DNA from 4 places in the Pseudorhodoferax sp. genome. Region 2 is predicted to be linked to each of the others. Evidence: predicted binding sites of a transcription regulator. Region 2 holds the regulator's gene; each other region holds the start of a gene.
The links. The regulator sigma-54, encoded in region 2, starts transcription at its own class of promoters, with help from an activator protein. The targets are predictions, from matches to a motif close to TGGCANGNAANCTGCTTT.
Positions count from the first base shown of each region.

Region 1 (7,739 bases), 1.0 Mb from region 2:
CCATGTCTGCCAGCAGGCGTACGACGCGCTCGTAGTAGGCAGCCCCATCGGGCGTGACACTGAGCTTGCGGGTGGTGCGATGGAGCAGTTTGACGCGCAAGCGCGCCTCCAACTGCTGAACCAGTTGCGTCACCGTGGTTTTGCTCATTTGAAGTGTTTGGGCCGCTTTGGTGAAGCTGCCTGCCTCTACCACCCGGGAAAAGGCGCGCATCGCATCAAATCGATCCATCCCTTGTCCTCCATTACCTTGGATTGTTTGTATTCTACAAACAATGATGAACAAAGTCGCTTGTTTATCAATGCGACCAGTCGGTTGTAAAGTGCCCTCTTCGCTCATCGGGCGGATTTCTCCCCGTTGCAAAGGTATGGACATGGCAAAACGTGAAGTGGTCTTTCCCGCCGGACGACAGGCGCTTTATGAGCGCAATCGGTATTCGCCGGCCGTCAAATCCAATGGTTTTTTGTTCGTCTCGGGACAAGTTGGCAGCCGCGAGGATGGTTCGCCTGAACCCGATCTGAAAGCGCAGATCAGGTTGGCGTTCGACAATCTCGATGCGGTTCTCGCTGCTGCGGGCTGCACGTTTGACGATGTGGTTGACGTCACCCTTTTTGTCGTCGATCCCGAATCGAATCTCGACGCCATCTGGAGTGTCCTTCCGGCATATTGGGGCGAAGCCCCTTATCCGACCTTGACCGGCATTGGCGTGACGTGGCTCTACGGTTTCCAGTTTGAGATCAAGGTGGTCGCCAAGCTGCCTTAAGTGCGCGTTTACGTTCCAAGATAGGGCTGCCGCCACGACGCGCAGGGTCGGAGCGGCGTGGCCGTGGAACGGCTCAGGGCCGCCCCGCCGAGGATGCCGTCCAACACTTGACGCTCTCGCCCACTTGCTCGCGCAGCCATGCATGGGCAGGGTCTCCGTCATGGCGCCGATGCCAGGTCGCGACGACGGGCAGCGGCGACACCGCCAGCGGCAGTGCGGCAGTCTTCAGCTTCATGGCATTGACCAGCAATGCGCTGACGCGCTCCGGCACAACCACCAGCAAGTCGGCGGCCCCTGCCATGCACAAGGCCGCGGCGACCGTCGGCGCGGAAGCGGCTACGCGGCGCGACAGCCCTTGGGCGGCCAGCAGTTCATCCACCGGATCGTGCAATCTGCCCCGGCGAGAAACCGTGACATGGTCGGCCGCAGCGTAGCTGCGTACCGTGAGCCGGCGGCCTGCCAACGGGTGCTCCGGCCGCATGGCGACCATGAGCCTGTCTTCGCCCAGGATGGCGTGCAGCAGATCCGCCTGCGTGGGAATGGTCGCGCCGATATGCAGGTCAACCTGGCCCTGGCGCAGTTCCGGCGTGTCCATCGATGCCTCCGCCAGCACCCTCAGGCTGGATCGCGGCGCCGCGCGGCGCAGGCTGGCCAGCCAGGCGGGGCCGAGCGCGCAGGCCAGCGCGTCGTGGCACTGGATGGTGAAGCTGCGTTCCATCTCGGCCGGCTCGAAGCGGCGCTGGCGCGCCAGCACGGCCTGCGCGCGCGTGACCACGGCATGCACCTCCTCGCGTATGGCCAGCGCGTAGGGCGTCGGCGACATGTGGCGGCCGGTGCGCACCAGGATGGCATCGCCCGTCATGTGCCGGATGCGGTCCAGCGTGCGGCTCATCGCGGGAGAGCTGACGTGCATGCGGGCCGCGGCGCCTCCCACGCTCCCCTCGTCCAGCAGCGCGTCAAGCGCCACCAGAAGGTTCATGTCCAGTTGCATATGGGTTAATTGATCGTTAACGACGTTTGATTTGATGTTAATTGGGCGGCGGCCAAAAATGAACCCATCACACACCCGGGCGGCAACGCTGCAACCCTCAAAGGCATGAAATGGACTCCTCGACCAATCTCTCTCTCGCGACCGCCCAGCGCTTCGCCAGACACGCCGCCACCCATGCGGACGACGACGGCGCGCTGCTCGCAGCGGTCGTAGCCGCCGTGCGCGCCGCCGGCGTCCACATGCTGGCCCGCTTCGACGCCCAGACGCGCACTCCCGACGATCTGCAAGGCGTCGTGGCCGCCATCCATGCAAACGACGACGCATCGCTCGCCGTGGCGCGCGAACTTCTCATGGCCGCCCGCCCGAACGCTGGCTGGGTGGACGATGAGCTGGAAGGCGGCGCGCTGTCTGGCGGAGAGTGGTGGGTGTTCGACCCCGTGGAAGGCAACGTGAACCACGTGCATGGCCTGCCCGCATGGGGCGTCAGCGCGACGCTGGTACGCGACAACGTTCCCGTGCTGACCGCCGTCCACGAACCCGTGGCCGGCCGCCTTTACACCGCCGTGCGCGGCAGCGGCGCGGCATACGTGAACGGCGTGCCGATGCGCCCGTCCACCAAGACCGAACTCAAGGCCGCCATCGTCACCACCGGCCAGGCCAGGCCCGGCGAGACGCCTGAAACCCACCGCCGTCTCGGCGAATCCATCACGTCCATGCTGAATGCGGCGCTGGTGGTGCGCATGACGGTGCCGGCCACCTTCGAACTCGGGATGGTGGCTGCCGGGCAGATCGAAGGCTTCTGGCAGTACAGCGACGTGCGCTCGGGCTTGGCCGCAGGCGCGCTGCTGGTGTCCGAGGCCGGCGGTGTCGTCACCGACACCCGGGGCCGTCCCTGGACATTGGCCAGCGAGGATTTCCTGGCCAGCGCGCCGGGCGTACATGGCGAAGCGGTGCGCGCGCTGAGCCCCGTGGCCTGAACACCGCCGTCGAACCTACTCATTTCATTTCCAGGAAACCCTCATGAACATCAGCATCCTCGGCTCCGGCCGCGTCGGTACCACGCTCGCACAAGCTCTGGCCGCCAAGGGACACGACGTCACCCTTGGCCACCGTGACCCCGCCATCGGGAAGAACCAGTGGCAGGGACCGCCGCTGCGGCATGCGTCGCTCGCCGACGCGGCAGCGGCGTCCCCACTGGTCATCAACGCGACGCCGGGCGACACCGCCCTGCAGATGCTGCAGGCGCTGCAGGCGCCGCTCCAGGGCAAGGTGCTGCTGGACGTCTCCAACGCCACGGAGCGCACGGCCAACGGCATGCCCAGCGGGCTGCTCTACCCGAACAGCAGCCTGGCCGAGCGCCTGCAGGCCGCACTGCCGCAAACGCGCGTCGTGAAATCACTGAACACCATGCTTTTCACCGTCATGGCGGCACCCCAAAGCCTGCCGACTCCGCCCACGGTGTTCATCAGCGGCGACGACACAGGCGCCAAGGACCAGGTGAAGGCGCTGCTGGCCGAGCTCGGATGGCTGGCCGGGCAGATGCTGGACCTGGGCGGCATCCAGTCCGCGCGTGCAACCGAGGCGCTGATCCTGATGGCTCCCTACCTGATCGCCGCCCGGGGGCTCAAACCGTTTGCATTGACAGTGGCGTAACCAGACGAGAGATGCAGGCATCGATGAGGAAAGACCCGTTTCCCAGGGGCCTCATCGGGCCACCAGCAGGGAAGGCGGGCCAGGTTTCGGAACGCACCGGCATCTGGCGAGCTCGCCCAAGTCATTGATAAACCTGCTGTATCCGGCTTTGGCGTAGTCCAGCGAAATGCGGCGCTGGAGTCATGGGGAAATGAAAAAAGGCGGCCCGCAGGCCGCCTCGCGTGGGATGCCGGACCGCTTCAGTCGCGGCGACGGCGGCGGGCCGCCACCAGGCCCATGCCCAGCAGGCCGCTGGCCAGCAGGGCGATCGACGCGGGCTCTGGCACTTCGCCCGGTTCTTCGGGGTCGACGGGCTCCAGGGCCGCGTTGAACCAGATGTACTTGTTGTCCACGACGTTGTTCATGCCGGCCTGGTTGGAGCCGGCGATCACGATCGCGTTGCCTGCACCGTCGCCGAAGCCCACGGCGGCCGTGGTGCTGGTCTGCGTGCGTTCCCAGTCCATGTCGCCGTAGAAGAAGCCGATCAGGCCCTCGCCGGCGGGCAGTGCATAGCCGTCGCGGCGGATCACGATCTGGAAGCTGTTGAGCGGGCTGCCTTGCGTGTTGTAGTAGCCCACGTGGTCCCAGGTCACGACCAGTTCGTCGGCCGACAGGTTGTAGTGCATCACGCCGGAAGCGGTGGCGCGCGTGTCCACGTCGCCGAAGAAGGCCGAGATCACGGGGGAGTTGGCGCCGGTGGGGCCGGTCGGCACGTAGGCCGAGATCCCGTTACCGAAGCTGAGGTTGCCGTTGTTGTTCAGGTACAGGCTGTTGTAGGTCGAGCCGAAGAACGTGAAGTTGAAGCCCAGGCTCAGCGCCATGAAGCCGTCGTCGTTGCGGCCGCTGGCCGCGCCCACGTTGGCCGCGTTGCCGCCACCGGTCATGACGGCCACGGCGCCCAGGTTGTTCGTGTAGTAGCCGTTCGGCGTGTAGACGTTGGCCGAGGAGTGCAACGCGGAGGCGGGAAGCGTGACGATGTCGGCGAACGCCGCAGGCGCCAGCGCGCCGACGAGTGCCAGAGCCGCGGTTGCCTTGTGGATGAGCTGCATGGATGACTCCGTTGGATGGATCGAGGGAACACATTGCCAATGTGGCCAAATGCAACAGCACGTTACATGCCTGTTTTAATACACGCATGTTTTACAAAGGGAATCTGTGAGATTTGACAGGTCTGCAGTGCTTATGAGGAGCTAGTCTGTCAAGTTTTTCGACGGATTGGTGGCGATGCCAAGGGACTGATGGCGGCCGTCTGCACCACATCGCGCGTCGTGGGTCGTGCAATGGTCACGGAATTGACACAATTTTTGCCGTGTCGACAGTGTCCAATGCGGGTTCGCCCTAGTGCCCCGAACGAGGAACCTGCCTTTGAACGCCATCAAGGAAGCCAAGAAACTGATCGCCAAGGACCCGTACGCGCCTGCCGCCAAGACGCTGGCCGACCTGGTCCTGTCGCTCGAATCCCGCGAACCCTTCCACCTCGAGCGCCTCTACGCGCTGAGCCTGGCCGAGTTCGACCTGGCCGTGCAGATCGTCAAGGAATGGCGGCTGGACCGCTACTACGCCGGCAAGGCCAAGCTGTACGACGTCGCCGTGCAGGTGCAGGGGCTCGGCGCACCCGAGGGCGGCGCCAAGCCGGCCTGAGCGCCGGCTAGCCCTTCTTCTTCCAGAACCTCGGCGCGCCGCCCAGCGCGCGCAGGGCCTTGCGTCCTGCGCGCGCGAGTTGCGTCTGGCGCGCCTGCAGCCAGCCCACCGCGAACCAGGCCTCGGGCACGCGGGCGGCCAGCGTGCGGCATGCCGCCAGCGCCACCTGCTCGTCCAGGCAGGCGCCCAGGGCGTCCTGCGCGGGCGCCAGCAGGCGCGCGAACCGTTCCGCGCCCCCGGCGCCGAAGACCGGCCCCGCGAACTCCGCCAGGTAGCGCAGCCGCTTGAGCCGCTTGCGCAGCGCGTGCTGGCGCTCGGGCGGCAGCGCGTCGAAGTGCCGGCCCTCGTGCAGCAGCCCCGCGTGCAGCCGGTCCAGGCGACGCTTCAGGTGGCGGCGCACCGCCTGCGGCGCCATGCCCGCGCCGGCGGGGCCGGCCGCCGCGCCGATGGCCTTGACCAGCACGGCCTGCAGTGCCTCGCCGCGCACGACCGGCCCGGCCGCGGGCGCGAGGTCGTCGCCCTCCAGCGCCAGGGCCGGTCCGCCGGCCGCGCGCAGCTGCGGCACGACCACGGCCTGCAGCAGCTGCCGGTCGCGCCGCGCGCCGAGCGCCGCGAACGCCTCGCGCAGCGGTGCCTGCCAATGTGCCGGCAGGTGCGGGCCCAGCGGCGCCAGTTCGCGCAGCGCCGTGCGCAGCCGGCGCAGGCCGACGCGCAGCTGGTGGATGTGCTCGGCCTCGTCGCTGCCGGCGGCGACCTCGCTTGCGTTCGGCAGGATCTGCGCCAGGCAGGCGCGCAGCACGGCCTGCTGCAGCGCCGCGCCGCCGGGCATGCCGCCACCGGGGTCCGGCGGCCGTGCCTTGACGGCCGGGCCCGTGGCGAGGTCCCGCGCCAGCCGCAGCCCGCGCTCGGCCTTGGACACGGTGCTGAACCACAGCCCGTGTTCGCGGGCCCACTGCCCGGCCAGCGCCGCCAGGTCGGCGACCTCGCCTTCGAGCAGTTCCAGCTCCAGTTCGCAGACCGCGGCGCGGCGCGCCGGCGGCGCGGTCACGTGGCCTTCGTCCAGCGCCAGCTCGATGCGGCTGGCGCCATGGGCGACGACGCGCGTGGTGCGCCGGATGTCGGTACCGTAGACCTCCAGCAGCGCGCCCGACCGGCCGGCGAGCGCCTGCCGCAGCCGGTCGCCGGCCGGCGTGCCGGCATGCAGCTCGGGCTGCACGATGGCCGGCGTGGCGGCGCCCAGCGCCACGTTGTGCTCCAGCCGATGCACGGGTCCCTCGCCCAGGGCCTTGGCCGTCTGCACCCAGTGCCGGCCCTCCTTGCGCAGCCGCAGCACGGCGCCCTGCGCGGCCAGCGCGCCGTCGGCCGTGTCGAAGTAGCGCGCCTGCAGCCGCTGGCGGCGCGTGTCGCCGGCCTGCAGGGCCTGGGCCACGCCGGCCAGCCGTTCGGCCGGGATCTGGAACTTGAACTCGATCTCCATGGGGCGATGGTCGCACGCGGCCCGCGGGAGCGGGCGATTCAGCGCTCGCGCCCGGCGCGCCAGGCCAGCCAGCCGGCGAACACCGTGAAGGCGCCGACCAGCGCGACCAGGATCCAGAAGCCGTGCGGGTTCTCGGCCAGCGGGATGCCGCCCACGTTCATGCCGAACAGCCCGGCCAGGATGTTGATCGGCAGCGCCAGCACCGTCACGATGGTCAGCACGTACAGGCTGCGGCCCGTGCCTTCGTTGACGGCGGCGGCGATCTCCTCCTGCAGCAGCTTGGTGCGCTCCTGCAGCGCCGCCATGTCGCGCAGCGCGACGGGGAACTCCTCGCAGGCCTGGCGCAGTTCGTCCACGTCGCCCTCGGCCATCCAGGCCGGCGGGCGCTGCAGCAGCCGGAACAGCGCGGCCGGCTCGGGTGCCAGCAGGCGCTGCAGCCGCACCAGCAGCCGGCGCAGCACCCCGAGCCGCGTGCGTTTGTGGTCCAGCTTGCCGGCCAGCAGGTCGTCCTCCAGGCCGTCGATGCGGCGCGTCACGCCGCGCACCACGTCCACCAGCACGTCGGCCTGCGCGCGCAGCAGCCGCTCCAGCAGCTCGGTGGTCGAGCGCATGGTCTCGCCGCGCTTGATGGCGGTGCGCAGCCGGTCCACCGAGCGCAGCGGCGACTGCCGCGCCGTCACCACGAGCCGCCGGTCCACGCCGATCCACAGCGTGGCGATGTCGGAGGATTCGAACGCGAAGTCGAACTGCACGTCGTTGATGACCGCGATCAGCGCATGCGCGTCGCGCTCGATGCGGGTGGAATGCTGGCCGTCGTGCAGCGTGTCGAAGAAGGCCTCGGGCAGGCCGGCGTGGCGGCGCAGCCAGCGCTCGGCGCCCGCGTGCGCGAGGTTGAAGTGCAGCCAGGCGAAGCCGGCGCCACCGTCCGGCGCCCCGGCTTGCGCCAGCCAGCGCGCGGCTTCGTCCGAATCCAGCGCCTCGGCCGGCGCCAGCGGGTCCGCGAAGCGGTAGCCGCAGATCAGCCCGTGCGCGTCGGCGCCGTACCGGGTGCATTCGAGCAGGCGGTCGCGCGAGTGGGCAGGCGGGCGGTCTTGGTCCATCGGCAGGCAGGGCGCAGGTCCGGCATGCTGCGTCGGCGGTGTGACGGCACCGTGACAAAGGCGTGACCGACGCCGGG
Region 1 is NZ_JASGJZ010000001.1:598,154-605,892, reverse strand. It holds gene QM782_RS02920 (LysR family transcriptional regulator) at 1-229, opposite strand, end outside; gene QM782_RS02915 (RidA family protein) at 372-761, shown strand; gene QM782_RS02910 (LysR family transcriptional regulator) at 835-1,740, opposite strand; gene QM782_RS02905 (inositol monophosphatase family protein) at 1,863-2,729, shown strand; gene QM782_RS02900 (NADPH-dependent F420 reductase) at 2,773-3,405, shown strand; gene QM782_RS02895 (nidogen-like domain-containing protein) at 3,645-4,493, opposite strand; gene QM782_RS02890 (hypothetical protein) at 4,810-5,085, shown strand; gene QM782_RS02885 (CHAD domain-containing protein) at 5,093-6,562, opposite strand; gene QM782_RS02880 (transporter) at 6,601-7,662, opposite strand.
Region 1: the regulator sigma-54 is predicted to act here: its motif matches at 4,548-4,565, upstream of QM782_RS02895 (nidogen-like domain-containing protein).

Region 2 (7,739 bases):
GGTGAGCGACGGCGCCTACCGCATGTTCCCCGCCTTCGCCAAACGCACCGGGCTGGACGCATCCAGGGTCACGGTCGAGAACGTCGACATCCGCGTGCGGGAGACCGTGCTCGCGCGCGGCGACGTGGACGCGGTCATGGGCTTCGACTCCAGCGTCTGGTTCAACCTCAAGACCATGGGCCTGAAGCAGGAGGACGTGGTCTTCCTGCGCTATGCCGACTTCGGGCTGGACCTGTACGGCAACGCGCTGATGGTCTCGCGCAGGCTGCTGGAGACCCGGCCCGAGGTGGTGCGGGCCTTCGTCCAGGCTACCGCCCAAGGCTGGCGCGACGCGCTGGCCGACCCGGCCGCCGCCATCGACGCCCTGGCCAAGCGCGACCCGCTGGTCAACAAGGCCATCGAGGCCGAGAAGCTCCAGTGGCTGCTGCGCAACCAGATCGACAGCCCCGCCACGCGCGCCGGCGGCCTGGGCGCGGTGGACGCGGCGCGCCTGGCCGGCCAGATCGACACCGTGGCGGACGCCTTCGGGCTGCCCGCCAAGCCCACGCCGGCCAGCATCTACGACGGCCGCTTCGTGCCGGCCGCGGCCGACCGCCGGCTGCCGCGATGAGATCGCCCGAATCCATGGACGCGGACTTCGACACGGTGCTGCATGGCGGCGAGGTTTTCGTCGGCCAGGGCCTGGCGCGCTGCGACATCGGCATCCGCGCCGGCCGCATCGCCGCGCTGGCCGAGCGCATCGCGGGCGGGCGCACGCGCTTCGACGCGGCGGGGCGCTGGGTGCTGCCCGGCGGGGTGGACGCGCACTGCCACATCGACCAGCCGCCCAATCCCGGCAGCGCCGCGCGCGGCGCGCAGATGGCCGACGACTTCGCCAGCGGCAGCCGCTCGGCCGCCTTCGGCGGCACGACGACCATCCTCCCCTTCGCGCCGCAGTTCAAGGGCCAGTCGCTGCGCGCGGCGGTGGCGGCCTACCATGCGCGCGCCGAAGGCCGCTCGCACGTGGACTACGGCTTTCACCTCATCGTGTCCGACCCGACGCAGGAGGTGCTGGCGCAGGAGCTGCCCGCGCTGGCCGCCGAAGGCTACACCTCGGTCAAGATCTACCTGACCTACGAGGCGCTGCGGCTGTCGGACCTGCAGGTGCTGGAGGTGCTGGACGCCGCGCGCCAGTGCGGCACGCTGACCATGGTGCACGCCGAGAACCTGGACTGCATCCTGTGGCTCACCGAGCGCCTGGAGCGGCAGGGCCGGACGGCGCCGCGCTACCACGCAGATTCGCGGCCCATGCTGGTCGAGCGCGAAGCCACCTTCCGCGCGGTGGCGCTGGCGGAGCTGGCCGAGGCGCCGCTGCTGATCGTGCACGTCTCGGGGCGCGAGGCCATCGAGGTGATCGCCGGCGCGCGCGCCCGCGGGCTGCCCATCGTCGCCGAGACCTGCCCGCAGTACCTGTTCCTCGGCAGCGAGGACCTGCACGCCGAGGACGGCGCCAAGTGCATGTGCAGCCCGCCGCCGCGCGCGCGCGAGAACGCGCCCTTCGTCTGGCGCGGCCTGCAGAGCGGGGCGCTGTCGCTGGTCTCCTCCGACCACGCGCCCTACCGCTTCGACGAGAGCGGCAAGCTCAAGTACGGCCCCAAGGCCTCGTTCCGCTTCATCGCCAACGGCATCCCGGGGCTGGAGACGCGCCTGCCGCTGCTGTTCTCCGAAGGCGTCATGGCCGGCCGGCTCACGCTGGCGGAGTTCGTCGAGCTGTGCTGCACCGCGCCGGCGCGCCTGTACGGGCTGCTGCCGCGCAAGGGCCAGATCGCCGTCGGCGCCGACGCCGACCTGGCGCTGTGGGACCCGCAGCGCCGCACCGTGATCGACAACGCCCTGCTGCACCACAACGTGGACTACACGCCCTACGCCGGCATGGCCGTGACCGGCTGGCCCACGCACGTGTGGCTGCGCGGCGAGCTGGTCTGCGCCGACGGAGAGCTGCGCGGCCGCCCCGGCCAGGGCCGCTTCCTGCGGCGCGGGCGGCACGGCATTCCGCTGAGGGCTGCGCCATGACGCGCGCCGCCGATGCGCCGGCGGGCGCGGCGGCGCGGCCGGGGCCCGGCGCCTCGCCCAGGGCCGTGCGCCTGGCCGCGCGCGCGGGCCATGCGGGCACCACCTCGGGGCTGGCGCCGGGCTTCCTGCAGGGCAACCTGGTGGTGCTGCCGGCCGAGGCGGCGGCGGAGTTCGCCGAGTTCTGCCGCCGCAATCCCGGGCCGCTGCCGCTGCTGGCCGTGGGCCGGCCCGGCGACCCGGCCCTGCCCGCGCTGGGGGAGGACATCGACGTGCGGCGCGACCTCGGCGGCTACCAGCTCTGGGCCGGCGGCCAACCCGCCGGCGCGCCCGCGGACCTGCTCGCCCACTGGCGGCCCGACGACGTCGCGGTGGTGGTGGGCTGCTGGTTCTCGCAGGAGGCGGCGCTGGCGGCCGCCGGCGTGCGCATGCGGCACCTGGAGCAGGGCATCCAGGGCGGCCTGTTCCGCACCCGGCTCGCCGCCACGCCCGCCGGGCGCTTCCACGGGCCCATCGTGGTGTCCGCGCGGCCTTTCGCCGATGCGGACGTCCCCGCCGTGCGGCGCCTGGGCGCCCGCCTGCCCCAGGCCCACGGCGCGCCGCTGCACCAGGGCGACCCGGCGGCGCTGGGCATCCGCGACCTGCGCCGGCCCGACTTCGGCGAACCCCTGCCGCCGCTGCCCGGCGAGACCATGCTGTACTGGGGCTGCGGCCTGACGGCGCACGAGGCCCTGTGCCGCGCCGGCGTGCCGCGCTACGCCACCCACCGGCCCGGCTGCATGCTGGTGACCGACCTGCCCGCGCCGGTGTAGCGGCCTACGCTTTCCTTCCTTACTTTCCCACGCAGCCCATACGCAAGGAGTTCCCATGGACCTCGGACTGGCAGGCAAACGCGCCCTGGTGCTGGGCGGCAACCGCGGCATCGGCGAAGGCATCGCCCGCGCGCTGGTGCGCGAAGGCGCGCACGTGGCCATCACCGGCCGCGAGGCGGCCCGGCTGGCCGCGGCGGCCGAGGCGCTGCGCAACGAGGGCCGGGCCGCGGGCCACGCCGCGGCGCAGGTCGAGGCCTTCGGCCTCGCACTCGGGGACACCGAGGGCCTGGCCGCCTTCGCCGCGCAGCTGGCGCAGCGCTTCGGCCCGATCGACATCCTCGTCAACAACACCGGCGGGCCGGACTACGGCGGCGCCAGCGGCCACGGCCCGCAGGCCTGGCGCACGGCCTTCGAGGAGATGGTGCTGCCGGTCATCGTGCTCACCGACCTGCTGCTGCCCGGCATGCGCGCGCGGGGCTGGGGGCGCATCCTGACGGTGGTGTCCTCGGGCGTGCTGCAGCCGCTGCCGGTGCTGGGCATCTCCAACAGCCTGCGCGCCGCGCTGGTGCCCTGGTCCAAGACGCTGTCGGCCGAGGTCGCCCGCGACGGCATCACGGCCAACATCCTGGTGCCGGGCCGCATCGACACCGAGCGCGTGCAGCGCACCGACGAGGCCATCGCGGCGCGCGAGGCGCTTACGCCCGCGCAGGTGCGCCAGCGCTCCACCGCCGGCATCCCCCTGGGCCGCTACGGCGACCCGGCCGAATTCGGCGCGCTGGCCGCCTTCGTCGCCAGCGTGCCGGCGGCCTACATCACCGGCAGCATGCTGCGCTGCGACGGCGGCAACATCCGCGCCGTTTGAACGCGCCCAGCCCGCCCCCCGCGGGGGGCGAGAAAACTCGGGCCGCGCCGGCGTTTTCCTGAGAGTCTGGGCCGCCCCTTTCTTGAACTACCACTGCGAGGAATTCCCGCCATGCCCCTGACCGCTTCCCGGATCCGCCTGACCGACGAAGGCGCCACGCTGCTGGTCGAGGCCGCCGCGGCCAAGGCGCGCGCCATGGGCCAGCCGCAGTGCATCGCCGTCGTGGACGAGGGCTGCAACCTGCTGGCCTACCTGCGCATGGATGGCGCCAAGCTGCTCTCGCGCGAGTCGGCCATCCGCAAGGCCATGACCGCCGCCTCCGGCCGCGTGCCGACGGGGCAGCTCGCCGAGGGCCTGGACGCCCGGCTGGCGCTGGCCACGGACGGCCGCGTCACCAACCTGCAGGGCGGGCTGCCGATCGTGCTGCACGGCCAGGTGGTCGGCGGCATCGGCATCGGCTCGGGCACCGGCGCGCAGGACGCCGAGGTGGCCGAAGCGGCGCTGGCCGCGCTGGTGCGCGCCGCGGGATAGCAGCCGGGAGCGAAGGGGCTCAGGCCGCGGGCGCCGCCGGCCTGCGCGCCGAGCCCTGCACCATGTCGAAGCGGAACAGCCGGCACTCGATCGGGCCGTTCCACATCGGGATGCGGCGCGATTCCTTCAGCCGCATGCGGCTGGCCAGCTTGGTGTCCGGCGTCAGCACCCAGGCGGTCCAGCCGGCGTAGTGGTGCTTCCAGTGCGCCGCCAGCCGCGCGAAGAAGTCGCCACCGCCCTCGGCCAGCGCGGCCTCGCGGCCCGGGCGGGCGCGCTCGCCGGCGACGCCGGCGACGCCGATGCGCTCGCCGTAGGGCGGGTTCAGCAGCAGCACGCCGGGCTCCTCGCACGGCGGCAGGCGTTGCAGCGCGTCGCCGCCGCGCAGTTGCACGGCCTCGGCCACGCCGGCGCGCTCGGCGTTGCGCTGCGCGAAATCGACCATGCGGTGCGCCACGTCGCTGCCGAACACCGGCGCCGTGGGGGCGTGGCGCGCGGCCTCGGCCTCCTCGCGCAGTGCCTGCCACACGTGCGGCTGGAACGGCGCCAGTCGCTCGAAGCCGAAGCGCCGCCGCAGCCCGGGCGCCACGCCGCAGGCGATCTGCGCGGCCTCGATGGCGATCGTGCCGCTGCCGCAGCAGGGGTCGTACAGCGGGGTGCGGGCATCCCAGCCGCTGGCCGCCAGCATGGCGGCGGCCAGCGTCTCCTTCAGCGGCGCGTCGCCGGTGTCCGCGCGCCAGCCGCGCTTGAACAGCGGCTCGCCGGAGCTGTCGATGTACAGCGTCAGCCGGTCGGTCGTCAGGTGGGCGTGGATGCGCACCTGCGGGGCGCGCGTGTCCACGTCGGGCCGGCTGCCGGCGCGGTCGCGGAAGCGGTCGGCGATCGCGTCCTTGATGCGCAGCGCGGCGAAGTTCAGGCTTTTCAGGGGGCTGCGCTGCGCGGTCAGCTCGATCCTGAAGCTCTGGCGCGGGGTGAACCAGGCTTCCCAGGCGACGCCGGCGGCGACCTCGTACAGGTCCTGCTCGTGGCGGTAGCCGCCGTGCGCCAGCTCGATCAGCACGCGCTGGGCCAGCCGGCTGTACAGGTTCAGCCGCATGGCGTCGCGCCACGGCGCCGACAGCCGCACGCCGGCGCGGCGCGCCTGCACCGGGCAGCCGGCGATGCGTGCGGCCTCGTCGGCCAGCAGGGCCTCGACGCCGGCGGCGCAGGGCAGGAACAGGCGCAGGTGCTGCACGGCTAGAGCGCCTTGCGCAGGTTGGTCGGCGCGATGCGCAGCGCCTCGCGGTACTTGGCCACGGTGCGGCGCGCGCACTCGATGCCCTGTTCCTTCAGCATCTCCGAGAGCTGGCTGTCCGACAGCGGCTTCTTCGGGTCCTCGGCCGAGACGAACTGCTTGATCAGCGCCCGCACCGCCGTGCTGGAGGCATTGCCGCCGGTCTCGGTGCCCAGCGAGGAGCCGAAGAAGTACTTCAGCTCGAAGGTGCCGAACGGCGTGGCCATGTACTTGGCCGTGGTCACGCGGCTGATGGTGGACTCGTGCAGGCCCAGCTCGTCGGCGATCTCGCGCAGCACCAGCGGGCGCATGGCCAGCGCGCCGTGCGTGAAGAAGTTCTTCTGGCGCTCGACGATGGCGTTGGACACGCGCAGGATGGTGTCGAAGCGCTGCTGGATGTTCTTGATGAACCAGCGCGCCTCCTGCAGCCGCTGCTGCAGCGCGGCGGTGTCGGAGGCGTCCCGGCCGCCGCCGCGGTGCTGCTTGAGCGCGTTGGCGTAGATGTCGTGCACGCGCAGGCGCGGCATCACGTCGGGGTTGAGTTGGACCTTGAAGCGCGCCTGGGCGCCGCGCCCGACCTTGGTGACGATCACGTCCGGCACGATGACGTTGCGCTCGACGTCGACGAACTTGCGGCCCGGCTTGGGCTCCAGCCGCGTGATCAGCGCCAGCGCGGCCTTGACGCCGGCCTCGCTGTCGTCGCACAGGTGGGCCAGGCGCTTGAGGTCGCGCCGTGCCAGCAGCTCCATGCTCTGGCGGCACACGCGCAGCGCGGTGCCGCGCAGCGCGGGGTCGACCTCGTCCTCCGGCAGCACCCGGATCTGCAGCGCCAGGCATTCGCCCAGGTCGCGCGCGCCGACGCCGGCCGGCTCCAGGTTCTGCAGCAGGCGCAGCGCGACGGTGAAGCGGTGCAGCAGCTCCTCGCGCGCCTCCGGGTCCTCGGGGGCGAAGCCGGCGGCCAGCTCCTCCAGGCTGTCTTCGAGGTAGCCGTCCTCGTTCAGCGACTCGATCAGGAAGCGCAGCGCCGCCGTGTCCTCCGCGGACAGCCGCAGCGCCAGCGCCTGGCGGTGCAGGAAGTCCTGCAGCGACTCCTGGCTGCGCGCCAGCTCGGTGGCGTCGGCCTCGCCCTCCTCGCCCTGGCCGTTGCCGCGGGCCGGCGCGTCGCCGCCCCATTCGCTGTCGTCCGGCGCCAGGTCGTGCGTGCCGTCGCCGTCCCAATCGTGCTCGTCGGCCTGGCCGGTCAGCGGCGATTCGGCCTCGCCACGGGTGTCGGCCAGGCCCTCGCTGGCGTAATCCAGCCCGCTCTGGGCCGCCACCTCGGCCTCGCGGTCGTCGTCGCGCACCGGTGCGTCGGACTGCGCCAGGCCGAAATCCTCGCCCGCATGGTCGTCCATGGCCTGTTCGAGGAACGGGTTCTCGTCGAGCATCTGCTCGACCTCCTGGGACAGCTCCAGCGTGGACAGCTGCAGCAGCCGGATGGATTGCTGCAGCTGCGGCGTGAGCGCCAGGTGCTGCGAGACGCGCAGGGACAGGCTTTGCTTCATGGCGCGGCCCCGGCTACATCCTGAAGTGCTCGCCGAGGTAGACCCGGCGCACTTCCGCGTTGTCGACGATCTCGGCCGGCGTGCCCTTGGCCAGCACCCGGCCCTCGCTGATGATGTAGGCGTGGTCGCAGATGCCCAGCGTCTCGCGCACGTTGTGGTCGGTGATCAGCACGCCGATGCCGCGGCCCTTCAGGAAGCTGACGATGCGCTGGATCTCGATCACGGCGATCGGGTCGATGCCGGCGAAGGGCTCGTCCAGCAGGATGAAGCGCGGCTGCGTGGCCAGCGCGCGGGCGATCTCCACGCGCCGCCGCTCGCCGCCGGACAGCGCCAGCGCCGAGGCCTCGCGCAGGTGGTCCACCCGCAGGTCCTGCAGCAGCGCGGTCAGGCGCTGCTCGATCTCGGCGCGGCCGAACGGCTTGCCGGCCGCGTCGCGCTGCAGCTCCAGCACGGCGCGCACGTTGTCCTCGACCGACAGCTTGCGGAAGATCGAGGCCTCCTGCGGCAGGTAGGACAGGCCAAGCTGCGAGCGCCGGTGGATCGGCATCTGCTCGACCGACCGGCCGTCGATGCTGATCTGCCCGCCGTCGGCCCGTACCAGGCCCACGATCATGTAGAACGAGGTGGTCTTGCCGGCGCCGTTGGGGCCGAGCAGGCCGACGACCTCGCCC
Region 2 is NZ_JASGJZ010000001.1:1,600,279-1,608,017, reverse strand. It holds gene QM782_RS07510 (ABC transporter substrate-binding protein) at 1-610, shown strand, start outside; gene hydA (dihydropyrimidinase) at 607-2,052, shown strand; gene QM782_RS07500 (D-glutamate cyclase family protein) at 2,049-2,861, shown strand; gene QM782_RS07495 (SDR family oxidoreductase) at 2,917-3,723, shown strand; gene QM782_RS07490 (GlcG/HbpS family heme-binding protein) at 3,835-4,254, shown strand; gene QM782_RS07485 (THUMP domain-containing class I SAM-dependent RNA methyltransferase) at 4,274-5,485, opposite strand; gene QM782_RS07480 (RNA polymerase factor sigma-54) at 5,488-7,068, opposite strand; gene lptB (LPS export ABC transporter ATP-binding protein) at 7,082-7,739, opposite strand, start outside.

Region 3 (7,739 bases), 600 kb from region 2:
CGGTGTAGCCGATGAATTTCACGCGCGGGTCGTCCTTGTAGCCCAGCACGCCGACCAGCGAGGAGGTCACGGCCTGCACGCGGCCGGCCAGCACCTCGTTCACGGCGTCGCCGGTGGACTTCATCGGGATGTGCTGCATGTCCAGCCCGGCCATCGCCACGAAGGCGGCCATGCCCAGGTGCGTGGCGCTGCCGTTGCCGGCCGAGGAATAGTTGTAGGCGCCCGGCTTGGCCTTGACCTTGGCGATGAACTCGCGCGTGTCTGACGCGCCCAGGCCGGCGCTGGCCAGGATGGCGTAGCCCGAGTTGCCGATGTAGCCGACGCCGGTGAAGCCGTTCAGCGGGTGGTAGGACAGCGACTTGTACAGGTAGCCCGCGATGTGGTGGCTGGCTGCGGCCAGCACCAGCGTGTTGCCGTCTGGCGCGGCCTTGGCGACGTAGGACGTGCCGACGCTGCCGCCGGCGCCGGCGCGGTTTTCCACGATCACGGTGGCGCCCAGCGCGCGGCCCAGTTCGTTGTTGATGGCGCGGGCCACCGTGTCCTGCACGGCGCCGGTGCCGAACGGCACGACCAGGTGGACCACGCGCTGGGCGTGGGCGGGCAGTGTGCAGGCCAGCGCCAGAGCGGCGGCGGCGTACAGCGGGACGGGGGAGAAGCGGTGCATGGAGGCTCCAGGGGCGATGGGGTGGATCAGCGGGCCAGCCAGCGTTCGGCCAGCCGCACGAAGTAGCTCGCGCCGACGGGAATGATGTCGTCGTTGAAGTCGAACGAGGTGTTGTGCAGGATGCAAGGACCGGGCCCGTGCCCGTCCAGCCGGTGGTCGCCGTCGCCATTGCCGAGGAAGGCGTAGCAGCCGGGCCGCGCCATCAGCATGTGGGCGAAGTCCTCGGCCGCCATCACGCCGGGCAGCGCGTCCTCCACCATCGCGTCGCCGACGATCTCGCGCATCACGGCGGCCGCGAACGCAGCCTCGGCCGGATGGTTCACGACCGGCGGCGAGGCGCGGCGGAACATCACCTCGGCCGTGCACTCGTTGGCCTGGGCGATGTGCTCGGCCAGGCGGCGCAGCCGCGCCTCGATCTTGTCGATGGCTTCGACCGAGAAGGTGCGCACGGTGCCGCCGACCCAGGCCTCGTCGGGAATCACGTTGGGCGCGTCCGAGCCCTGGATCTGCGTGACGGCCAGCAGCGCGCGCTCGGTGCTCGGGATCGTGCGCGCGACCAGGCTGCGCAGCGCCTGCGCGATCTCCAGCACGGCGCCGACCGGGTCCAGCCCGGTGTGCGGCATCGAGGCGTGCGTGCCGCGGCCGCGCACGGTGATCCGGTAGGTGTTGCTGGACGCCATCAGCGCGCCCGGATTCAGCGCGAAGCTGCCGACGCTGCCGACGTTGAAGTTGTGCAGCCCGAACACCGCCTCGCACGGGAAGCGCTCGAACAGCCCCTCGTCGATCATCTTTCTGGCGCCGGCCTTGCCCATCTCCTCGGCCGGCTGGAAGATGAAATGCACCGTGCCGGCGAAGTCGGGCCGCTGCGCCAGGTGCCAGGCCGCGGCCAGCAGCATGGTGGTGTGGCCGTCGTGGCCGCAGGCGTGCATCTTGCCGGCCTGCGTGGAGCGGTGGGCGAACTGGTTGACCTCCTGCAGCGGCAGCGCGTCCATGTCGGCGCGCAGGCCGATGGTGCGGCCGTTGTTCGGCCGGCGGCCGCGCAGCACGCCGACCACGCCGGTGCCGGCGATGCCGCGGTGCACCTCGATGCCCCATTCGGCCAGCATCCCGGCCACCAGGTCCGAGGTGCGGTGCTCCTCGAAGCCGAGCTCGGGATGGGCGTGGATGTCGCGGCGCAGCGCGCGGAAGCGGCCCACGTCGGCAAAGGCGTCCAGGATGGCCATGGTCAGATCTCCAGGTTGTCGATGAGGCGCGTGTTGCCCAGCCGGGCCGCGGCCAGCGCGACCAGCGGCTCGTCGCCTTCGGCCGCCAGCAGGTCGCTGCGGCGGCGCACGGCCACGTAGTCGGGCTGCCAGCCACGCGCGCGCAGGGCCTGCATGGCGGCCTGTTCGGCGGCCGCGGCGCCGTTGCGGTCGGCGCGCACGGCGTCGGCCACGGCCTGCAGCTGCCGGCGCAGCGCCAGCGCCTCGGTGCGCTCGGCGGCGCTGAGGTAGCCGTTGCGCGAGGACAGGGCCAGGCCGTCGTCGGCGCGCACGGTCTCGCCGGGCACGATCTCGACCGGCAGCGCGAAGTCGCGCACCATGCCCTCGATCACGCGCAGCTGCTGGTAGTCCTTCTTGCCGAACAGGGCCACGCCCGGCTGCACGATCTGGAACAGCTTCATGACGACGGTGCACACGCCGGTGAAGAAGCCGGGGCGGAACGCGCCCTCCAGGATGTCGGCCAGCGCGGCCGGCGGCCGGACCTCGTAGGTTTGCGGCTGTGGATACATCTCGCGCTCGTCGGGCGCGAACGCCAGGTCGCAGCCGGCGCCGGCCAGCAGATCGGCATCGCGCGCCAGCGTGCGCGGGTAGCGGTCGAAGTCCTCGTGCGGGGCGAACTGCAGCCGGTTGACGAAGATGCTGGCCACCACCGGCAGGCCGCGGCTCCTGGCCTGGCGCACCAGGGCCAGGTGGCCTTCGTGCAGGTTGCCCATCGTGGGGACGAAGGCGGGGCGCGGGCCGTCGGCCAGCGCCCGGCGCAGTTCGGCGATGCCGTGGACGACGTGCATGGGGACTGTTTCCTGAAAACGAAAGCCGGAAGTTTGCACGAACCGTGCCGGGCCCCGGCGCCGGCACGGTCGCCGCAGGCCGTGCACGGTGCCGCAGCAACGAAAAAGCCCCGCCGGGTGGCGGGGCTTCATGCCGGAAGCAGGCTGACCGGGGCGATCAGGCCTTCTTCTGCTGGCGGCGGCGCAGGCCGGCCATGCCCAGCAGGCCGGCGCCCATCAGCGCGAGCGAGGCGGGCTCGGGCACTTCACCGCCCGGCACTTCGAGTTCGTTGCTGGTGACTTCCATGCGGAAGCCCACTTCGTTCACCCGGCCTTCTTGCGTCGTGAAGCCGATGCAGCCAGCCGGCGCGCCGGCGGCGGCGCAGACGTTGGTCGGCAGCGCGGCGAGTTCGGGCACGGCGTAGAAGCTGAAGAAGTACTGGTAGTTGTCGATCGTGAAGCTCTTGTTCAGCGAGCCTTCGATGACCCAGATGTCGGCGCAGGGGGTCACGCTGGCGGCGGCGCAAGGCGTCTGGTTGGGGGTCTCGGCGAAGCGGATGGTGTAGGTGGTGTCGAACGACTGGAACGGGTCGGAGCTGCCCTCGGGGCGCAGCAGCAGCGTGGCCTGGATCGTGGCGGTCCTCAGCGTGGCGTAGGCCGAGCTGATCGGGTTGTTGGTGTGCGTATAGGTATTGGCATCTTCCGCGCCGCCGTCGGTCACGATGGTGCCGCTCTTCGGGCTGTCTTCGATGCCGATGCCGCTGCGGTTGGAGGCGCCGTTGCCGCCCCAGGTGATGGAGGAGGCCGTCACGGGATGGCTGCCCGTGCCGTTCGTGAAGGTGGCAGCCGTGAAGATGCTGCTGACCTGGTATTCCCAGTTCGTGATGGCAGCGGCGGAGGCGCTGCCGGCGGCCAGGGCCATGGTGGCGGCCACGCCCAGTGCGGCGAAGGATTTGCGGAAGGCGATGCTCATGGTCGATTCCTCTGTATACGCGTGCGGTTTGTTTCAGTCTTGTGTCGCACTGTGTGGCGACCTGATACATACAGCAGGTTGTGTGCCTGATTGGAAATATTGAATACATTCAATGGTCTCGCATGAGGCCATGATCGACGGTAAACAGCACCTGTCAGATCCTCCGACAGGCGATTCGATCGGAAAAATATCGAATCAAATCAATGGTTTAATAATTTGAGCAAATCCATGCGCCGATTTGCATCGCGCAGTGAACGTCAGCGCAGCAGCCACCACGCCGGTAACAATTGGCGGATGCCGGGGCGGCGGTAGCGCTCGTCGATCAGCACCAGCACGCCGCGGTCGGCCGGCGTACGGATGACGCGGCCACCGGCCTGCACGACCTTGCGCAGGCCCGGGTACAGATAGGCGTAGTCGTGGCCGGCGCCGAAGGCCTGGTCCATGCGGGCGCGCATGGCCTCGTTCAGCGGGTTGACCTGGGGCAGGCCCAGCGTGGCGATGAAGGCGCCGACCAGCCGGTCGCCCGGCAGGTCGATGCCCTCGCCGAAGCTGCCGCCCAGCACCGCGAAGCCGATGCCGCGCCCGCCGGGCGCGAAGCGGTCGAGGAAGGCCTGGCGCTCGGCTTCGTCCATGCGGCGCGCCTGGCGCCAGTGCGCGATGCTGGGGTGGTCGGCGGCGAAGCGCTCGGCCACCAGGGCCAGGTAGTCGTGGCTGCTGAAGAACGCTAGGTAGTTGCCGGGCGCGGCCTGGTATTGCCGGGCGATCAGCGCTGCGATCGGCCCGGCCGAGGCCTCGCGCGCGGCGAAGCGGGTGGAGATGTGGGTGGCCAAGCGCACCTCCAGCTGGCCATCGGCATAGGGCGAGGGGATGTCGAGGAAGGGGGTGTCCTCCGGCAGGCCCAGCATGTCGCGGTAGTAGGCCGGCGGCGTCAGCGTGGCCGAGAACAGCGTGGCGGTGCAGGCCGCGGCCAGGCGCGGCCCGAGGAACGGCGCCGGGATCAGGTTGCGGATGCCCAGCAGCGCGTCGCCGCGCGCCGGTCCCGGCAGCCGCGCGAGGTCGACCAGCGAATGCGGGCCGAAGCTCTGCACCAGCCGCAGGAATTGCAGCGCCGCGAACCAGAACTGCTGCAGCGCGCCGTCCAGTGCATGGGGCGCGGCCGGCGCGGCCTCGGCGAAGTAGGCGCCGAGCGCGCCGGCCGCGTCCTGCAGCGCGGCGACGAAGGTGGCCGGTAGCGCGTCGCGCGTGGTGTAGGCGCGCGTGTCCTCGGCCAGCAGCGCGCGCCAGCGCCGGTCCAGCCGGTCGAGCGGCCGCTTCAGTACCGCCGGCGCCTGGCGCCGCAGCGCGCCGAGCTCGGCGCGGCGCAGCGCGGCCGAGTACATCGCGCGGCCGCGCTCGGGCAGGTTGTGGGCCTCGTCCACCAGCAGCGCCGCGCGCCATGCGTCCTGCTGCGCCAGTGCGTGCAGCAGGGCGCTGCCGTCGAACCAGTAGTTGTAGTCGCCGACCACCACGTCGGCCCAGCGGGCCAGTTCCTGCGCCAGGTAGTAGGGGCAGACCTGGTGGTCCAGCGCCACGGCGCGCAGCGGCGCGCGGGCCAGCGGGCCGGCGGCCAGCGCAGCGGCGCGCGCGGCCGGCAGCCGGTCGTAGAAGCCGCGCGCCAGCGGGCAGGCATCGCCGTGGCAGGCTTTGTCCGGGTGCTCGCAGGCCTTCTCGCGCGCGGTCAGTTCCAGCACGCGCAGCGGCTGGCCGCCGGGGGCGATGCGCGCCAGCGCGTCCAGCGCGAGCTGGCGGCCCGGGGTCTTGGCCGCCAGGTAGAACAGCTTGTCGATGCGCGCGGCCGGCATGGCCTTGAGCTGCGGGAACAGCGTGCCCACAGTCTTGCCGATGCCGGTCGGCGCCTGGGCCAGCAGCACGCGCCCGCGCACGGCCGCGCGGTACACGCCCTCGGCCAGCGCGCGCTGCCCGGGGCGGAATTCCGGGTGCGGGAAGGCCAGCGCGGCCAGCGCCGCGTCGCGCGCCGCGCGGTGCGCCTGCTCCTGCCGCGCCCAGGCGGCGAAGCGGTCGCAGTGCGCCGCGAAGAAGGCCTCCAGGGCCGCCGCCTCGTGCCGCTCCTCGAACACCGTTTCGCGCTCGCTCTCCAGCTCGAAGTACACCAGCGCCAGCGTCAGCGCCAGCAGGCCGCGCGCGCGGCACAGCAGCGCGCCGTAGACCTTCAGCTGCGCCCAGTGCAGCGTGCGCTGCGGCGCCGGCTGGCGCGCCAGGTCGCCGCGGTGGGTCTTGATCTCTTCCAGCCGCCCGCGCGCGGCGTCGAAGCCGTCGGCCCGGCCGCGCACCAGCAGATCGCCGTGTGTGCCCTGCAGCGCCACCTCGGCCTCGTAGCCGGCCGCGCGGCGGCCGCGCACCAGCGCATGGCCGGCCATGCCTTCGAGCGCCGTGGGCGCGGGGGTGAAGCGCAGGTCCAGGTCGCCGGCCTTGGCCGTGAACTCGCACAGCGTGCGCACGGCGACGGTGTAGTGCATGGCGCGATGTTAGAGAGGAGGGCGTGCATGGCGCGCATGGGTGCGTTTGGCCCGGGAGGTGGCGGCGATGAGTAACGTCGGCCAGTCGGGCTGCGGGCCGGCGCGCCCTGGACGGGCCGCACGCGCCCGCCGTGTGCGTACCCGAAGGAAGCCGTCTACACGGGCGCCGGCAGCCTGGCGGAAGCGGCCGGCTTCAGCGGCGGATGGCTTTCGGATGGCGCCGCGCGGCCTGCAGGTACAGCGCCGCACCCAGCAGCAGCGTGGCCGCCGCCGCCAGCAGCGCCAGCGTGAAGCCGCGGTCGGCCGAGCCGGACCAGCGGATCAGCAGCGCCGCCACCGGCGGCCCCAGCACCTGGCCGATGCCGTACAGCGCCGTCAGCAGCCCCATGGTGCTGGCGGCGCTGGCCGGGCGCAGGCGCCGCACCTCCTGCATCGCGAAATAGGTGATGGCCGTGAACGGCAAACCCAGCAGCGCGCTGCCGACCACGAAGCCCGCCGTCGTCGGGCTGACCAGGCTGGCGGCCACGCCCACCGCCTGCACCACGTGGCAGGCGGCCAGCCGGTGCCGCATGTCGCCGGCCAGCGAGACGCGCGTGGTGGCCAGCGCGCCCACGATCACGCCGATGCCGAAGATCGGCCAGAACAGGTCGAGCCAGGGCGAAGCCGGCAGCGCCGCGCGTGCGATCACCGGCAGGAAGGTCGCCGTGATGATGTAGCCGAAGCCGGCGCAGCCGTAGCCCCCGGCCAGCAGCGCGACCTCGCCGCGGCCGGCCGGCGGTGCCGCGGCCCCGGCGGCGCCCGGCGCGGCGGCGGCCGAGGGCGGCGCGGCCAGCGTGCCGTGCTGCAGCGTGCGCCAGACCGTGGCCGCCAGCAGCGCCGCCAGCACGCCGAACACGCCCCAGCCGACGGCCGCGCCGCCGCCGGCGGACTGCACCGCGCCCGTCACCAGCCCGCTGCCGGCGATGCCCAGGCCCGGCCCGGTGTACATGGTGCCGCCCAGCGCCGCGCGGTCGCGCCGCGCCAACTGCACCAGGCACCAGCCCGAGATGTAGACGAACACCACGGCGCTGGCCACGCCCGCGGCGAAGCGCAGCACCGGCCAGGCGGCCGGCCAGGGCAGCGCCATCGCCACGGCCAGCAGCGCGGTGGCGACGAGCCCGCCGCGCGCCATCGCGGCCGGGTCGGGCGGCGGCGGGTGGCCGATGCGCGCCCACAGCCAGGGCTGCAGCGTGCACAGCAGCGCGCCGAGCAGATAGCCCAGGTAGTTGGCGCTGGCCAGCCAGCTCGCGCCGGGCAGGTCGAGCAGGCCGTCGTGCAGCATCAGCGGCAGCAGCGGCGTGAACGCGAAGCGGCCGATGCCCATGGCCACGGCCAGCGAGACGGCGCCGGCCAGCGCCACGGCCCAGGGGCCCGGGGTGCGCGGCGGCGCGGCAGGGGGAGAAGACGGCATACGGCGGGCGGGGGAAGGGCGGCATGTTAGCCGTCCCCGCGGCCTGCCCGGGCGCGCCCGTAAGATGCCCGCATGGCTCTTCCCTCCCGCTTCTGGTCCGAACTGGG
Region 3 is NZ_JASGJZ010000001.1:2,201,969-2,209,707, forward strand. It holds gene QM782_RS10425 (tripartite tricarboxylate transporter substrate-binding protein) at 1-664, opposite strand, end outside; gene QM782_RS10430 (M20 aminoacylase family protein) at 691-1,887, opposite strand; gene panC (pantoate--beta-alanine ligase) at 1,890-2,714, opposite strand; gene QM782_RS10440 (THxN family PEP-CTERM protein) at 2,872-3,666, opposite strand; gene QM782_RS10445 (ATP-dependent DNA helicase) at 3,924-6,182, opposite strand; gene QM782_RS10450 (YbfB/YjiJ family MFS transporter) at 6,376-7,632, opposite strand; gene QM782_RS10455 (creatininase family protein) at 7,705-7,739, shown strand, end outside.
Region 3: the regulator sigma-54 is predicted to act here: its motif matches at 3,737-3,754, upstream of QM782_RS10440 (THxN family PEP-CTERM protein).

Region 4 (7,739 bases), 240 kb from region 2:
CCGGCCCGAACAGCGTGGAGTGCAGCCCCATCAGGAAGGTGCAGCCCAGCAGCACCGGCACCTGCACCGCCGGCGACGGGCTCAGGAAGCCGAAGGCCGCCACGGCCATGATTGCGATCTCCAGGTTCTTGACGCCGCGGATCACCTGGGTCTTGGGCAGCTTGTCGGCCAGCTGCCCGCTGGTGGCCGAGAACAGCAGGAACGGCAGGATAAACAGCGCGCCGATCACCAGGCCCGCCATGGCCGGCGGCAGCCAGGCCACGCCGAGCTGGTAGGTCACCATCACGGTGAACGCGAACTTGAACAGGTTGTCGTTGGCGGCGCCGGCGAACTGCGTCCAGAAGAACGGCGCGAAGCGGCGCTGGCCCAGCAGGGCGAACTGGTTCGGCGCGGCGGCGGGCGCGGGGGCGTCGGTGGTCATGGTCGGTCGGCAGGACGGGCGGGTAGAGACGGGCCGCAGTGCGGCCAGCACCGGCAGCGCCGCGGCGGCGGCCAGCAGATGCTTCAGATTGTGGCCGGAGACCCCGCCCGCGCTGGCGGCCAGCACGGCGTGGTCGGCCAGTTCGCAGAGCTTGGCCGCGGCATACCAGGCGACCACGGCCCACAGCCGGACCGCCGGCGCGCCGGGCCGCGCCGGCAGCAGCGCCAGCGCCAGCACCACGGCCATGCCGCCCAGCTGCAGCACGGCCCAGGGCCGCAGGTCCGCCCAGGCCAGCCAGGCGCCGACGGCCAGCGGCGTCGCCGCCAAGGCCACCGCGGCCGCAGCCCGGCCGGCGCGCGGGCTCACCCGGCCGTCCGCCGCCAGCCCCAGCATGCCGGCGAAGGCCACGCCCATGCCCAGCCGGTCCAGCGCCAGCCCGGCGTCGCCGGGCTGCCAGTGGTAGACGGCCGATCCCAGCGCCGTGGCCAGCAGGCCGGTGAAGAACAGCCGCGCCATCGGCAACCCGGCGCCGCGCAGCCGGTACAGGCCCCAGGCGCCGGCCACGGCGAAGCCCAGGTTGCTCAGCACGTCGCCCGCGTGCGGGATACCGAACCAGCGGCGCGCGTCGGCGAAGTCGTGCGGCGCCAGCGGCGGCACCACCGGCGGGCCGAGCAGGGCCAGCGCCGACAGCGCGAGCGCGGCCAGCAGCAGGCCGGCTTCGGCCGGCGTCAGGAAAGGGGCGGGGTGGGACATGCGGGACCTCGGGTGGGCAGTGGCGAGGCGCCGCACTGTGCCGGCCCAGCGGCCTGCCGGCATCGTCCAGCGGCACGGGTCTCCGTTTTCGCGCCTCCAGGTATCCATAATCGATACCCATGGGCACCACGGCCGACCTCGTCGCAGCGCTGAAGAAGGAACTCAAGGCCGCGCGCATGACGTATGCCGACCTGGCGCGCGCGCTCGGCATGGCCGAGTCCAGCGTCAAGCGCATGCTGGCCAGGGGCGACATGCCGCTGTCGCGGGTGGACGCGGTCTGCCGCGCCTTGAAGATCGACTTCGCCGACCTGGCGCGGCACGTGGCCGACGCCCGGCCGCTGCTGAACCAGCTGCGCGAGGACCAGGAGCGCGCCGTGGTCGCCGACAAGAAGCTGCTGCTGGTGGCCATCTGCGTGCTGAGCCAGTGGACGCTGGAGCAGATCGTCGCCGCCTACCGGCTGACCGAGGCCGAGTGCATCGGCCACCTGGCGCAGCTGGACCGCCTCGGCATCATCGAGCTGCGCCCGCTGAACCGCTACCGGCTCAAGCTGGCCAAGACCTTCCGCTGGCGGCCGCACGGGCCGGTCATGCATTTCTTCCGCGAGGACGCGCTGCTGGACTACTACGCCGGCGGCTTCGACGGCCCGGGCGAGGGCCTGCTGCTGGTGCACGGCTCGATCGGCCGCGAACTGGCGCCGGCCTTCGTGGAGCGGCTGCAGCGCGTCGCGCAGGACTTCGCGCAGCAGCACCTCGCGGACCAGAAGCTGCCCGCGTCCGCGCGCGAGGGCTACACGCTGCTGCTGGCGATGCGCAGCTGGGAGTTCGCGGCGTTCGCCGCGCTGCGCCGCTGAGCGCGGCTACGCCGGCGCCGTGAACACCGTCAGCACGCTGGTGTAGCCGTACAGGTGGTGGCGGGCGATCTCGCCGCCGGCGAAGAAGCCGACCAGCGGCACGTCGCCCAGCGCATGGCGCACGATCTGCAGCTCGGCGCTGGGACCGCCGAAATGCGGCCCGCCGCGGCCGGCGCAGCTGACGTAGACGGCGCCGGCCATGCGCCGCGCCGGATGCGGCGTGGAGACGCCGGCATGCGCCGACAGCGCGACCGCCTGCTCGACCGCCATCTCCTCGGGCTCCAGCTCCTCGCGGATCTCGGCGCAGATGCGCATCAGGTCGGCGCGCGCGGCGGCCGGATCGCGCTGGCAGAAGCTCAGCCGCGCGCCGACTTCCACCGGCTCGGCGATGGCCACGCCCTGGCGCGCCGGGTCGAGGCCGACGATGTGGCGCACGCGCACGTCGGGGCCGAAGCTGCCGGGCCGGCGCACGGCGTCGCTGCCCGGCGCGCCGGGCGCCGCGCGCAGCCCGGCCAGCGTGGCGCGCACGCGCGCCAGCGCGGCCTGCGGCTGCTCCAGCGTGACGCCCAGGTCCTGCAGCAGCAGCTGCAGCGCGGGCCGGCCGTCCAGCGCGGTCACCACGTTGCCCTCGGCCGCGGTCACGCTGCGCTCGGGCGCGACCGGCCGGCAGCCCTGGGTCACGCGCGAGACCAGCGCGACCTCCGGCGCGAAGGCCACGCCCGACAGGCCGCCGCGGAACACGCCGCGCGCAGCGCCCTGGCCGCGGATGTTGCCGTTGCCGCCGACGGCGAACTGCACCGTCGCGCCGCGGCTGGAGGCCAGGCCGCCGAACAGGTAGCCGGTGTCGGTGCGGCCGGCCATCTCGGCGATCAGCTCGGCCAGGTCCTGCGTGCCGGCGTCGGCATGCACCAGCGCGGTATGGGCCTGGAAGCCCAGGCCCAGCGGCGCCACGCCGGAGAACACGCGGTACTGGTGCGCCGGCACGCCCAGCAGCATCACGGCCAGGGCCGGCTCGTCGATGTACTCGACGTTGTTGGCGGCGATGCCCACGCCCACGGTGCCGGCCCAGTCGGTGACCTCGGGCAGCTCGGCGCCCAGGTGGTCCAGGATGTCCTGGGCCGCGTCGGCGTAGTGGTCGGTGATGTACAGCAGCGCCAGCGTCGGCGTGCCGGCGTAGTCCGGCAGCGCCATCTGCGCGCGCAGCTGCGCCAGCACCAGGCCGGCGGCCATGCGCCAGTGGGGGTGCGTGGCATGGCCGTAGGGGAAGAGTTTCATGCAGGCATCCTGCCACGCGGCGCCGCGGCCGGCGCCAAGGCCCCGGTGCGCGCCGGGGCTCGCTCAGCCGGCGCGCTTGCGCGCCGCCGTCTTGCGGGCGGGCTTGGCCGCGGCCTGGGGCTCGGCCGGCGGCGCCGACGGCTCCGGGGCGGGCTCGGCCCGGGCACGGGCCGTGGCCTCCTGCAGCGCCGAGGCGGCGATCTGCTGGAACTGCTGCGTCAGCGCGCCCCACCACTGCATCGCGTCGATCATGCCAGCGGCGGCCCGGGCCGGCCCGGCCTCGGCGCCATCCTCCTGCGCCTCGGCGGCCGGCGCGGGCGCCGGCGCTTCGGCACGGCGCCCGGCCGGCTTGGCCGCGGCGGCCGTGTCGGGCGGCGTGGTGAAGGCCTTGGCCACCTCCGCCATGCTGACGTTCATGTTCTGCAGCGTGGCCACCGTCATCTTCTGCACCTCCAGCGCCTGGATCGTGGCCTTGAGCGCCGCGGCGTTCTGGTCCAGCCAGAACTGCACCGCCTTGAGCTCGGTGATGCGCTTGTCCAGCTCCTCCACGCTCAGCGTCGGCGCGACCCAGCCGCCCAGCGTCGGCATCTGCGGAATGCTCTTGGCCGCGCCTTTCGCCAGGCTCTGCAGAAAGTCGAAGCCGGGCACGAATTTGCCGAAGCCGGCGGAAGATGCATCGTCGCTCATGGGTCTCCTCCTGGGTAGGGGTATTGAAGGGCCGGCCAGCTTACTGCAAAGGCGAGCCGTTCCGCACCGGTGCCGCGGCCGCGCCATCGGCGACCGGGACGACCTCCTGCTCGATCGCGCCGAACACGCTCTGGCCGTCGTGCGCCCTGGCCTCGATGTGCACGGTATCGCCCAGGCGCAGGAAGCCGGTGGCGGCCTGGCCGTCCCGCAGCGCCTCGATCGCGCGCTGGTCGGCCAGCGCATGGGCCCCGTGCGGCCAGCGCAGGCGCTCGCCGCCCTGCCGCTCGCCGGGGCTGCGCACCGTGCCGCCGCAGACGATGCTGCCGGCCGCCAGCGCGCGCGTGGCGCACAGCCGGGCGGCCAGCTCGCCGAAATGCCAGCGCATGCCGGCGGCGGTGTCGGCCAGGCCGAGGCGGCGGCCATTCCAGGCGGTGCGCAGGCTCAGGTGGACGCGGCCGTGGTCCCAGGCGTCGCCGAACTCGTCCGGGGTCGCCGCGACCGGGCCGAACGCGGCCAGCGGCAGGCGCTGCACGGGCGCCAGGCCCTCGGCATGCAGCCGCACCGCGTTGGACAGCAGCAGCAGGCGCACGCCGTCCAGCGCCTGCGCGGGGCTGGCGCGCAGCGGCAGGTCGGCCGTCACCACGGCCAGGCCGGCGCCGAAGTCCATCTGCCACGGCTCGGCGCCGCAGGGCAACGGGTCGCAGGGGCCGGCCAGGCCGTCGGCCGCCGCCAGCGCCAGGGCCGGATCGCCGGCCTCGTCCGGCCAGCCGCCGTGCCAGGCCTGGCCCCGCGCCAGCAGGCCGGTGCGCGGCAGCGGCGCCATGCACTGCCGCGGGTCGAACGGAAACGCGTGGCGGGCGCGGCCGGCGTTCAGCGCGTCGTACAGGTCCTGCAGCTGCGGCGCGATGAAGTTCCAGTCGTCCAGCAGCTGGCGCATGTGGCCGGCGATCTGGCTCGCGTAGTGGGCCGTGGACAGGTCGCGCGCGACCACGACCAGCTGGCCATCGCGCGAACCGTCCTTGTAGGTGGCAAGTTTCATGGGGGTGGCGGGGACTCGCCGGCGCTGCATCCGCACCGGGCGGAGAATGCGGGCCGTGCAAGCAGATCGCATGGCGGCCGGGGTGGTGCAGGATACAGGCAATCGGCGCGGGCCCGCGCTGCTCGGGCTGGGCCTGGCGGTGCTGCTGGCGCACCTGGTGGCGCTGCAGCAGCTGCCGGCGATGCTGGCGCCGCCGGATCCGGCGCGCACGCGCGCCTTCACGACGCGCAGCATCCTGCTGGCACCGCCGCCGCCGGCCACGGCACCGGCCGTGGCCCAGGCGCCGCTCCCGCCACCTGCCGCCCCCAAACGCCGGCCCCGGCCGGCGCCGCCACCAACCACGCCCGCCGCACCGGCCCAGGCACCCGCGCCGCCCGCCGATGCGCCCGGCCCCGCCGCGGCCGACCCGCCTGCAGCCGACCTGCCTGCGCAGGCCCCGGTCGCGGCCGAGGACGCCGCACCCGAAGCACCGCAGCCGGCGGCCTCGGCACCGGCCGCCGAAGCGGTACCGGCCGCCGGCGCCGCACCGGCCCCGCCACCGGCCGAGCCGACCCGCGCCGCGGCGGAGCCGCTGGCGATCCCGGGCTCCGTGCGGCTGAAGTACACGCTGACCGGCGAAGCCAGGCAGCAGACCTACCACGCGATGGGCGAGCTGCTGTGGCTGCAGGACGGCAGCACCTACGACGCGCGCCTGGAGTACAGCGCCTTCCTGATCGGCTCGCGCGTGCGCACCAGCAGCGGCCGGATCACCGCACACGGCCTAGAGCCCGCCCGCTTCTCCGACCAGTGGCGCCGGCGCGACCTGGTCGCGCAGTTCGAGCGCGACCAGGGCCGCGTCAGCTTCAGCGCCGGCACGCCCAGCGTGCCGCTGCTGCCGGACGCGCAGGACCAGCTCAGCGTGCTGCTGCAGCTGGCCAGCCGCATCGCCGGCGACCCGGCCCGCCACGCCGCCGGCACCAGCATCACGCTGCCGGTGGTCGGCCCGCGCGACGCCGACACCTGGACGTTCACGCTGCAGGGCGAGGAGCTGCTGTACCTGCCCTACGACCACGTCCAGGCCCTGAAGCTCACCCGCGACCCGCGGCGCGCCTCCGACCAGAAGGTCGAGGCCTGGCTGGCGCCCGCCCTGGGCTACATGCCGGTGCAGGTACGCATCACCCAGCCCAACGGGGACTTCGTGGAGCAGCAGCTGCGCTCCGTGAGCACCCCCTGACCGTGCATTTTTCGGCAGGTAGTCGCAGGACTACCACACACCGGGCTTGAAACCGGCCCGAAAGTTGCAACCTAGGGTGCAAGATAGCGCCAAACGGAAAGGGCCTCGACATGCACATGCTCTACGACTCCGATTCCTTCGTGGTGGTCCACATGGAACCGCACGCCGGCGACATCGACGTGCAGCTCAAGGAAGGCGGCGAACTGGTCGCCCGCGCCAGCGAGGGCCGGGCCCGCGACCCGTCCCACCCGGTGCTGGAGCGCCACGGCTTCGAGATCGTCGACAAGCGCTCCGGCAAGGAGGTCTACCTGGACGGCTCCTGGGCCGAGCTGTTCCAGCAGCAGATCGCCGCCTGGCGCGCCCACACGCCGACGCAGGAGGAAGTGGAAGACACGCTGGAGCGCTACGCCGAACTGGCGCAGACGCCGGTCCTCATGCATTGACCGCGCGGGCGGGCATGATCGGGCGCATGCCCGCGCCGACCCGCTCCTTCCCCGCCGCCCTGGCCGCCGTCCTGGCGGCCTTTCTGTTGGCCGCATGCGCCACCCCGCCGACGGACACCCGGCTGCAGGCCCTGCTGCCGGCCGACGCCATCCTGCTCGGCGAGCAGCACGACGCCGACGCGCACCACCGCATCGAGGCCGAAGTGGTGCGCCGGCTGGCCGCCCGCGGCCAATTGGCCGGCCTGGCGGTGGAGATGGCCGACGCCGGCCGGGGCACGGACGGCCTGCCGCCGCAGGCCGACGAGGCCGCCGTGCGCGCCGCCCTGGGCTGGAACGACGAAGCCTGGCCCTGGATGCGCTACGGCCCTGCGGTGATGGCGGCCGTGCAGGCCGGCGTGCCGGTGCGCGGCGCCAACCTGCCGCGCAGCGCGTTCGGCGCGGCGATGCGCGACGCGGCGCTGGACGCCCGGCTGCCGGCCGCCGCGCTCGCCGCCCAGCACGAGGCCATCCGCACCGGCCACTGCGACCTGCTGCCGCCCGCGCAGATCGCCCCGATGGCGCGCATCCAGATCGCGCGCGACCAGCGCATGGCCGGCACCGTGCAGGCGCTGGCCCGGCCGGGCCGGGTCGTGGTGCTGCTGGCCGGCAGCGGCCACGTGGACCGCCGGCTCGGCGTGCCGCGCCACCTGCCGCCGGGCCTGCAGGCCCGCGCGGTGCGCCTGCTGGCCGGCGACGCCGCCGAGCCGTCGCCGGCCTTCGACGCCGTCTGGACCACGCCGCCGCTGCCGCCGCAGGACCACTGCGCCGCGCTGCGCCAGCGCCTGCAGCGCTGACGCGGGCCCCCTGCGACAATCGCGCCCCTATGACGACGACCAGCGCCTCCTACGTCCTGACCCTGTCCTGCCCCGACCGCACCGGCATCGTGCACGCGGTCTCCGGCTTCCTGTTCGAACGCGGCGGCAACATCGAGGAAGCGGCGCAGTACAACGACCACGCGACCGGCCTGTTCTTCATGCGCGTGCGTTTCGCCTGCGGCATGCCGCGCGCGGAGCTGCAG
Region 4 is NZ_JASGJZ010000001.1:1,838,711-1,846,449, reverse strand. It holds gene QM782_RS08650 (MFS transporter) at 1-421, opposite strand, end outside; gene QM782_RS08645 (helix-turn-helix domain-containing protein) at 1,294-2,025, shown strand; gene QM782_RS08640 (FIST N-terminal domain-containing protein) at 2,032-3,300, opposite strand; gene QM782_RS08635 (PhaM family polyhydroxyalkanoate granule multifunctional regulatory protein) at 3,364-3,987, opposite strand; gene QM782_RS08630 (fumarylacetoacetate hydrolase family protein) at 4,028-5,026, opposite strand; gene QM782_RS08625 (DUF3108 domain-containing protein) at 5,082-6,239, shown strand; gene QM782_RS08620 (DUF3567 domain-containing protein) at 6,350-6,682, shown strand; gene QM782_RS08615 (ChaN family lipoprotein) at 6,709-7,515, shown strand; gene purU (formyltetrahydrofolate deformylase) at 7,545-7,739, shown strand, end outside.
Region 4: the regulator sigma-54 is predicted to act here: its motif matches at 6,293-6,310, upstream of QM782_RS08620 (DUF3567 domain-containing protein).